2 regions of the Paenibacillus ottowii genome follow, and region 1 is predicted to be linked to the other one. Evidence: riboswitches for the same ligand, from Rfam matches in the RefSeq annotation. Region 1 holds a riboswitch; the other holds the start of a gene.
What was found. A riboswitch is a leader RNA that binds a small molecule or an ion and turns the genes downstream of it on or off. The one in region 1 is predicted to bind cobalamin.
Positions count from the first base shown of each region.

Region 2: another riboswitch for cobalamin. It lies ahead of ACQQ6X_RS14975 (ABC transporter substrate-binding protein); the one in region 1 lies ahead of metE (5-methyltetrahydropteroyltriglutamate--homocysteine S-methyltransferase).

Region 1 is NZ_CP191577.1:3,036,761-3,041,488, reverse strand. Features, by position in the region: gene ACQQ6X_RS14120 (DUF6985 domain-containing protein) at 45-578, shown strand; gene metE (5-methyltetrahydropteroyltriglutamate--homocysteine S-methyltransferase) at 670-2,988, opposite strand; cobalamin riboswitch at 3,148-3,343, opposite strand; gene nrdG (anaerobic ribonucleoside-triphosphate reductase activating protein) at 3,539-4,036, opposite strand; gene ACQQ6X_RS14105 (anaerobic ribonucleoside triphosphate reductase) at 4,033-4,728, opposite strand, start outside.
Region 2 is NZ_CP191577.1:3,226,165-3,230,892, reverse strand. Features, by position in the region: gene ACQQ6X_RS14990 (nucleobase:cation symporter-2 family protein) at 1-1,274, shown strand, start outside; gene ACQQ6X_RS14985 (hypothetical protein) at 1,357-2,427, opposite strand; cobalamin riboswitch at 3,097-3,300, shown strand; gene ACQQ6X_RS14980 (hypothetical protein) at 3,258-3,395, shown strand; gene ACQQ6X_RS14975 (ABC transporter substrate-binding protein) at 3,518-4,728, shown strand, end outside.

The sequences.
Region 1 (4,728 bases):
TCAATAGAGTTAAAGATTACCTATGACAAAGAGGTGGATAAAGGATGGACTGGAAACACTGGTACAGAGAACTGGAACAGGATGATGAGGCTTGGGATGTGTCGGAGGAGGTTGTACTACGTGGTATGGTACATCTTGATTTTTGCGGGCAGCCATCGGAGGTAGAAGTCGAATTTATCGTGGGAGCTGACTCTGAAGAACATGCACAGGCTATAGAAGAACCTACGGGGCTTCAGAAAAAGACATGGGAGAAGTATATGGCATGCTCGTCAGCCATTCATCCTCAAGTGTTGGAGTCCATACACCATTATTATGTAGGCATCGTGGAAAAGTATCGGAAGGCATACAGCTCATGGGGAGAGGACCCTAATGAGTATGCGCCTTATATGGAGCGACCAGAGCAATTGCTGGATCGAATACAGGCCGTATCTATATTGATTTCCGACTCATCGGAACAGGATGAACTATATTTGAATTTTAGCTGTTCCTGGGATCGAGAGCATGGCTTAGGCGTACACCTGAAACAGATGAAAATCAATCGTATTCAAGGTGCATATACATTATATGACTTGGAATAAATCCCTCTTCTGGTCTTGAGTATAAAGACCGGAAGAGGGAAGAGGATATGGTTAACAGAACAGGATGGCGTGAATAGATACAAAAAGAATACTAGTTGGATACAGACAGCGTGGCCCGGGCTGTTTGAGCGGCCTGTACCATTTGCCGCAATGCGGCAACAGACTCTTCTTTGGTGCGGGTTTTCAGACCACAGTCTGGATTAACCCAGAACAAATCCGACGGCAGCACACGCAAGGCGCGCTGGATCATGCTTAGCATTTCTGATACATCAGGAATGCGCGGACTGTGAATATCGTATACACCCAGACCGATGCCCTTGTCGTAAATCTGATCCTCAAAGCTAACAATCAGTTCTCCGTGGCTACGAGAGGTTTCGATAGAAATCACGTCAGCATCCATGTCTGAAATGGACTGGATCATATCCTGGAATTCGGAATAGCACATGTGTGTATGGATTTGGGTCGCAGGCTGAGCGGTGGCCGTGGTCACAAGGAAGGCTTGAACCGCCCAATCCAGATAGGCTTGCTGTTGTTCTTTTTTCAACGGAAGCCCTTCGCGAATTGCGGGTTCATCCACCTGAATCATGCGGATGCCCGCTTGTTCGAGCGCCTCTACCTCGGCCCGTAATGCCAGAGCCAACTGCAAAGCAACTTGCCTGCGTGGAATATCATTGCGTTCGAAGGACCAGTTTAGAATGGTCACAGGACCTGTAAGCATTCCTTTAACCGGCTTGGAGGTTAACGATTGGGCAAATGCCGTCTCCTCCACGGTCATAGGTTGATCGAACGACACATCTCCGTAAATAATTGGCGGTTTGACACAGCGGGAGCCGTAGGATTGCACCCATCCGTTCTGTGTAAAAGCAAAGCCCTTGAGCTTTTCGCCAAAAAACTCCACCATGTCAGTCCGCTCAAATTCCCCATGTACAAGCACATCAATGCCAATGTCCTCTTGAATATCAATCCATTCCTTGATCTGCTGTTGGATAAACGTCCGATATTGCTCGGCAGACCATTCACCTTTGCGATAGTGCAGACGGGCCTTGCGGATCTCGGCCGTTTGCGGGAAGCTGCCGATGGTCGTCGTAGGCAGTGGGGGCAGCTTCAGCTTGTTTTGCTGAATTACACGGCGCTCGGCGAAAGGAACGCTGCGTGACAGAGGCTCTTTTGCCAGCAGGTCGGCCAGATCGGCAGCTGTCTGTACCCTTGCCGCTGAGCTGTTGAAGCGGGCTACCGCCTCTGCACTTTGCTCAAGCTTGGCAAGTGCAGAGGAATCGTGCTGTGCAAGTGCAGCCGTCAAGAACGCGATTTCCTCCAGCTTTTCATCAGCAAAGGCTAGTGCATGCACCAGCTCTCGGTCCAGCTTGTGCTCTGCATCCAGACTGACCGGTACATGCAGCAAACTGCACGATGGCTGTACGATAAGCTGTGTGGCCGGGATCTGTTCTGCTAACTGGCTCAACAGTGCAGCCACGGCATTCAGGTCGCTGCGCCATATATTGCGACCGTCAATGACACCAGCACCCAGCGTTTTGCCTTTGGGGAAGCCATGCCGTGATATATGCTGAAGATTTTCACCATCATCGTATACAAAATCAAGACCCAGCCCTTGTACCGGAAGTTTAGTCAGACGCTCATAATGATCCAGGCTGCCAAAGTAGGTTTGCAGCATGATGTTCAAGGAGGGTGCAGCTTGGCTCAAAGCTTCATAGACCTCCTGAATTATTTCCAGATCCTCTACCGGGAATGAGGTGGTCAGGACAGGTTCATCGATTTGAACCCATTGGACGCCTTCTGCGGCTAGTTCCGACAGAACTTGGGCGTATAAAGGCAGGAAGGTTCGTATAATAGCGCCTAGATCCTTACGGTCATAGCCTTTGGATAAAACAACAAATGAATAGGGACCGATAAGAACCGGTTTACCGTTAATGCCTAACTCTTGCTTTGCTTCACGATAAGCCTGTAAGGGTTTATTTTCAGTCAGCACTGGAGCCGCGTCTGCCAATTCGGGAACGATATAGTGGTAATTCGTATTCATCCACTTGGTCATTTCACTGGCGGTAGCCCCTTTTTGCCCACGTGCGATCCCGAAATATACGGACAGAGGAACCGGACCTGCGGTACGATAATTGAACCGTTTGGGTACGAGACCGAACATCACGGATGTATCCAGCATGTGATCGTAATAGGAGAAGTCTCCGACAGGAATGAGATCAATGCCTTTATCACGTTGTTTGCTTAGATGCTCCAGACGCAATCTCTTCATCTCACGATGCAGTTCGCTTTCGTCAATACTGCCCTGCCAGAAGCGTTCCAGTGCTTTCTTCCATTCCCGATTCCCACCGATACGCGGATAACCCAGATTACTGCTAATTAAACCGGACAATGAAGGCTGTTCATTAATAGACATGCATTATTCCTCCTAACGGGTAGCCAGCTTATTTTTACGTACCAAAAAAGGCATTCTGTCCCCTAAAGCTAAAAATAAGTAAGGGAAAGAATGCCTCCGCGATTAAAATTCAAAAATACGGCGACTGCTCTTAACACCTCCCTATCTTCCGTAGGTACTGCGATGTTGTTAAAATAGGCAGGTCTCCTGACTTACGGATCATGACGTTCAGCATCCCTTCCCGGTCTGTGGACCAGTGGGTGTTAATCAGCTGAACATTCCCCGTTTACAGTGGCGGGACCGTCCCGGATTTGCACCGGCTTCCCTTTTAAGTCTGAGCTGGATTAGAACAGACACCTATTTCCAAGCTATGCGATTAGGTATGACGAATATTTATGCACCTCGTATACTTGTTCACCATCATAAGTGAAACTCACAGGATGTGCAATAGAAACCGTAATCGAAATGAGTGTGGAATCAGTTAGATATATCAAAAAAAGACAAGCCCAACTCATCGTGGAATCTTGTCTTTTTTGCATTATAGGGCATCTTGTTAAGTAGCACTTCGCCTCTAAGCTAATGAAACGGTGTAACCTGCTTGTACACTGGCTTTCACATCTACCAGACGCTGATTACGACTGCCCCGAAAGGGGAGGGTCAGGTCTTTTTGCTGTTCAACAAAACGACCGTCCACAATCACATCACACAAAAGAGCTAGCTCTTGTCGTTCCTGATCCATGAGCAGATCCTCGTAAACAAAGCCCGTATAGGCCCATACAGTTCGGTCCGGACAAGCCGTGCGGAAGTCACGCACAAATTGCGAACATTCTGCTGCTGAGAAAAAAGGGTCTCCCCCGCAGAGAGTCAATCCATCCAACAACGGGTTATCCATCATATCACGGATGACCTCCTGTTGACGCTCGGGCGTGAATGGCTCCCCTGCGCGAAAGCTCCATGAAGCTGGGTTAAAGCAGCCAGGACAGGCATGGCGGCAACCGCTAATGAATACAACGGTGCGCAGGCCGTATCCTTCATTTAGAGATTCCGGAATATAGCCGCACAAATTCACTTATGCTTCACCCGATCGCGAACTTCGGCTTGCTTGGCAGCATTGAAACGAACCGTATAATCTCCTGTCAGATATCCGGTTACCCGACGCAAACGCTGAAAGTGCGTGTGTTCCTCATCTGTGCCGCATTGAGGACAGCTTGTCCCGATAATTCCTTCATAGCCGCATTCCGTACAACGATCCACCGGATGGTTGATGGAGAAGTAGCCGATGTTCTGATGCAGCGCGTACTGAACAATTTTAAGAAACGCATCCGGGTTATTGCGCGCATTACCGTCCAGCTCGATGTATGAAATTGCACCAGCATTACATAGATTATGAAACGGAGCCTCCAAGCTGATTTTGCGAGCAGCAGGGAGCTTGTAATACACCGGAATGTGGAAGGAATTCGTGTAATATTCCCGGTCATTGACCTCAGGGATAATTCCGAAGTCACGTTGATCCAGCAATGTGAACTTGCCCGACAGACCTTCGGCAGGCGTCGCGAACAGTGTAATATTTAGATTGTAGTGTTCACTCATTCGATCACAATACATGCGCATGGAAGTGATGATTCGCTGTGCTTCACGGTATACAGCATCATCTTCCCCGTGGTGTTTTCCATATAATGCTTTCATGCACTCAGCCAGCCCGATAAAACCAATCGAAAGTGTACCGTGCTTTAGGAGGCTTCCTACCTTCTCATCAGGTTC
Region 2 (4,728 bases), 190 kb from region 1:
TCCAGCATGTCATGGCAATGTACGCTGGAGCCATTGCTGTTCCTCTGATTGTAGGGGGAGCGCTGCACCTGACGCCAGCACAGATGGCCTATCTAGTGGCGGCTGATCTATTCACTTGCGGGATTGCTACGTTACTACAGATTATGGGTACACGCTTTTTCGGTAGCAGACTTCCTGTCATTTTAGGCTGTACGTTTACGGCCGTAGGACCCATTATCGCGATTGCCTCAACCTCAAATCTAGCGACAGCGTACGGTGCCATCATTTTGTCCGGTATATTTGTGGTGCTTGCGGCACCGCTGTATGGCAAGCTGTTACGCTTTTTTCCAACGGTAGTTACTGGCTCGGTCGTTACGATTATCGGTCTATCCCTTATTCCCGTGGCGATGAACAATGTAGCGGGTGGCCAGGGCAGTGCAGATTTTGGACAGCCGCGTAATTTGCTGCTGGCGCTGGTCACACTACTGGTGATTCTGCTTGTCAATCGAGTAGCCAAGGGCTTTTTACGCTCAATATCCGTACTTATTGGTCTGTTCGCGGGTACTGTAGTTGCCTATGCGATGGGAATGGTGCATTTTGCTGCCGTAGCAGACGCTTCATGGGTTAGTGTTGCGCAGCCGTTTTATTTTGGCAAACCGGAGTTTAGCATTATGGCAGTATGTACGATGATTATCGTGAATATTGTCAGCATGGTCGAATCAACGGGGGTTTATCTGGCAGTGGGTAAGGCGATTGACCAAAAGGTAGAGCAAAAGCAAATCGTCAATGGACTTCGTTCGGAAGGGCTTGCGATTATGCTGGGCGGTATTTTTAATGCGTTCCCTTACACAGCCTTCTCGCAAAATGTGGGTCTGATCTCGTTGACTCGCGTTAAATCGCGTAACGTTATTTTTGCTGCGGGTGGTATCATGGTCGTCCTTGGTTTGCTGCCTAAGCTGGCTGCCTTGACGACAGTGATTCCTAACGCTGTGCTGGGCGGGGCGATGATCGTCATGTTTGGCTCAGTTGCTGCATCAGGCATGTCCATTTTGTCAGAAGTAGATCTGCGGAAGGAAAGCAACCTGTTGATCGCAGCATGCAGTATTGCTGTAGGTCTAGGCTCTGCCGTTCTGCCGCAAATGTTCGACCAACTGCCGAGCTTTGCCAAAATGCTGCTGCAAAACGGCATCGTATCGGGCTCGATTACGGCAATTGTCTTGAACATCGTTTTGACAAGAGAACAAAGAGAGTCAGCCCAAGGTGTAAATGTTTCGGAGGTTCCACAGAAGGTTTGACGAATAGGAAATAGATAAAAACAGCCGGAGAGAGGACGCAGCCTCTGTTCCGGCTGTTTGGCATGGAGTCGCCTAGAACGGGTTATTTATTAAGCAGCATAAAGTTATTGATAAAACCCTCTTTCTGTATGAAAATCGGGGTTTGAGTCTTCGAAGTGAAGTCATAATAGTACACGCCGCGTCCTTCCTCCTGATTTTTCAGGGAGGTGCTGCCTAAATAATAGACTCCCTTGCCGTCCGGGGACATATAGATGAAGCTGCGGGACGAAATGGGTAGTTCTAGTTTGGTACGTTTTCCGGTTGCAATATCGACAAGGCTATACTCAGGGTTGCCGTGATTAATGAAACGTGCAGTCACTAGGAGTAGTTGATCATTACTGCTGGATATTGATGATACTTCTTCATTTTTCAGTGTAATAACAGAACGTTCTTGCTTGGTGACGCTATTGATTTCTGTAACTTTGTTGTCCGGCGGGACCATAATAGTCTGTGTTCGGTTTGAGATTTCTCTTTGTTCATTTTGTTCCTTAGCTGAATAATTTGAACTGTAAATTGCTTTTTTAGCTGGATTATAGGTTATAGACCAAGTTTGTTCATCATGGTTTTCATCATGCATAAATTTCATGATACGCGTTGATTTATTGTAGAAAATAGTTTTAAGTGTCCGCTCTCCTTTTTTTACCGCAACCAGAACGAGGGAGCCATCCGGAGTAGTTGGTACGATATCATTGATGGCAAACAAATTATCGGTAAGCTGTTCGGTTTTTTTTGTATTCAAGTCGTACGAAAATAATTGGTCTCCCTTATCATCCACATCAGCAGAGTAATAAATTTTGTGATCAAGTAAGTACACCACAGAAAGTGGGTACTGGGAGGTATAGGGGACGTCGGCCAGCTTGGTCATTTTCTTACTGCTCAAATCGTACGTCATCACACGCATAACCATGCCTTGATCTGCATTTTTCCCATTCACATATTCTGTATAGGTCATGGATAGATATTGACCTTGTCCGACTGGAGTTGTCTTTTCGCCTGACTGGATTTGTTTGGGTGAAGTTGGTTCTGCTGATGGAGTAGAAGCTGGAGAGCAGGAAGATAACAGAGCTGGAACGAGCAAGGAAAGTATTAAAATGCGGTAGTTACTTGTTTTCAAAAGGAAACATCCTTTCTAACGATGAGAGATTTACTGTTATCTGACTAAGCAGTATTGCTGAAGTTAACTCTTAGGTTAGTTTATCTACTAGAAGAATTTGTTAGAGTGGTAGGAAGAGGCATGGTATAATCTAAACTATGGATTTTGAATAGTGGTGGATGTTTTCGGACCACGGTGCAGCTTCCCGAAAGGGGGTGAAGCCGATGGTCACACTTGTGTCGTGCTACGATGTGCTGCGTTGGGTGGTTACGTTACTAAGCCTGGTGTTTAGTATTCGTAAACTTTATCGATGGCTGCGTCGAAAATTTCGGAACAAGCGAAAACCCACCGCTTGATTAGGTTGGGGCCTAACGGTGGGTTTAGCTAAGCATTTAGCGCGCCGTGGTGATCCACAGCCTTTCAAATCCTAAGAGTCTTTGCCGTTGGCGCGGCGAAGACTCTTTTTTATTATATGGATACGGTGGATATCTCTATACCTAATTTTAGCACGTGAATTGCGTGCACGCAATGAATAGCCATGACTCAGATACTCACTATATCATTCAAATTTAAATTATTACGCTGCATTTGTTGACAAGCCAGAAGCAACAAAATAAGATAATCCTAAATCGTAATAAAAAGGAATAAAGGAAGAAAACAGGTGCGAGCCGGACAACTCTATGTACGGGGTTTCGTTGAGACGATGTAGATGGTTGTTGAACGTGTTCACTTAAAAGGGAAGTTCGGTAGATTCCGACACGGACCCGCCACTGTATACAGGCATCAGCAGGGTACTGCTGGAGCTTTCAGAACAGCCACTGGAACTGTGAAGAACCGGGAAGGCCTGAAAGATGAGCCTGAAGTCAGGAGACCTGCCTGTTTTGACATCACTGTTAGACCCACGGGATGCTGGGGAGGTGGTTAGACGTGCTACATACGGAATGTCTGGAACCGATCCGATCCCTTCTATGTTTTTGGAGTTGGCTTAGAGGTGAGTTTTGACATTTTATAATGAAAGCATTTCTGACTGCTGCTCATGTGGTCGGGAATGCTTTTTTTTTCGTTTTACGTAGGTTCATACGATTTAACCAGATAGAGGGGGAAATGTGGAATGATAAGCAATCGTAATAGGCGTTCGTGGTTTATATGTACAGGATTGGTGCTGCTGCTGACAGTTATGGCTCTATCGGGATGTGGCACAGCCACCAAGACGGAGGATCGGTCGGGCAAGGGTGAGAACTCTTCTGCACAACAGACTAAAGCAGATAAAAAGTTGGTGATGGCGTATACGTGGAAACCATCAGGGGTTGATCCGCATGGGGACAATAGCTGGGACGTGATGCGTTCTGGTGCTGGTGAGACACTGATTCGGTTGAATGAAAAGCTGGAGCCTGTGGCTTGGCTAGCCAAGGAATGGAAGCAGGAAAGTCCTACGGTCTGGACGTTCAGCTTGCAGGATAAGGTCACGTTTCATGACGGAAAAAGGATGGATGCAGCAAGTGTAAAAGCATCTTTGCTGCGCTCTATTGAGAAAAGCCATCTAGCAAAGGATTTACTTGATGTGAAGTCCATTGAGGCCAGCGGGCCGCTGACGCTAAAAATTACAACAAACCAGCCGAATGCAGCGCTGGCATCCAATCTGGCTGATCCCTCAACGATCGTGCTGGACGTGGCATCCATGAAAGATGAGCAGAGCTACCCTGCGATGACAGGTGCCTTTAAAATCAAAGCCTTCAACAAGGATCAGTCCCTGGTCGTCGAGCGTTATGACGGATATTGGGGTGAAAAGGCGCGATTGGCTGAAGCGACGATGAAATTCATTACAGACGGTAATTCGCGCCTGATGGCGCTGCAATCCGGTGAGGTGGATGTAGCGACGGATATTCCGGTAGATAACGCGGAGGTACTGAAAAAGGACGATAAGCTACAAGTGCTGTCGGCTCCGTCCTTGCGTACCCATATGATTGTATATAACATGGAATCGCCTATATTCAAGGATGTGACCAACCGTAAGGTGGTGGACAGTCTGATTCCGCGCGCATCCATTGTGAGCGCTGTTATGAGGGGTTTCGGTACGGAAGCAAGCAGTCCGTTTCCGAGTATTCTTTCTTTCGGAAAAGTTGAGCGTAAAGCGCTAGACGGAACGGCGGAGCAGCTGTTGACCAAGGATGGCTGGCAGAAAGATGCCCAAGGCACATGGTCCAAGCAGGGCAAGCCATTCGAGGTTACACTGCTGACTTTCCCTCAGCGTCCGGAGCTATCTGTTATGGCTGAAGTGATCCAGAGCCAATTGCTGAATGAGGGATTCCAGGTCAAGATTCG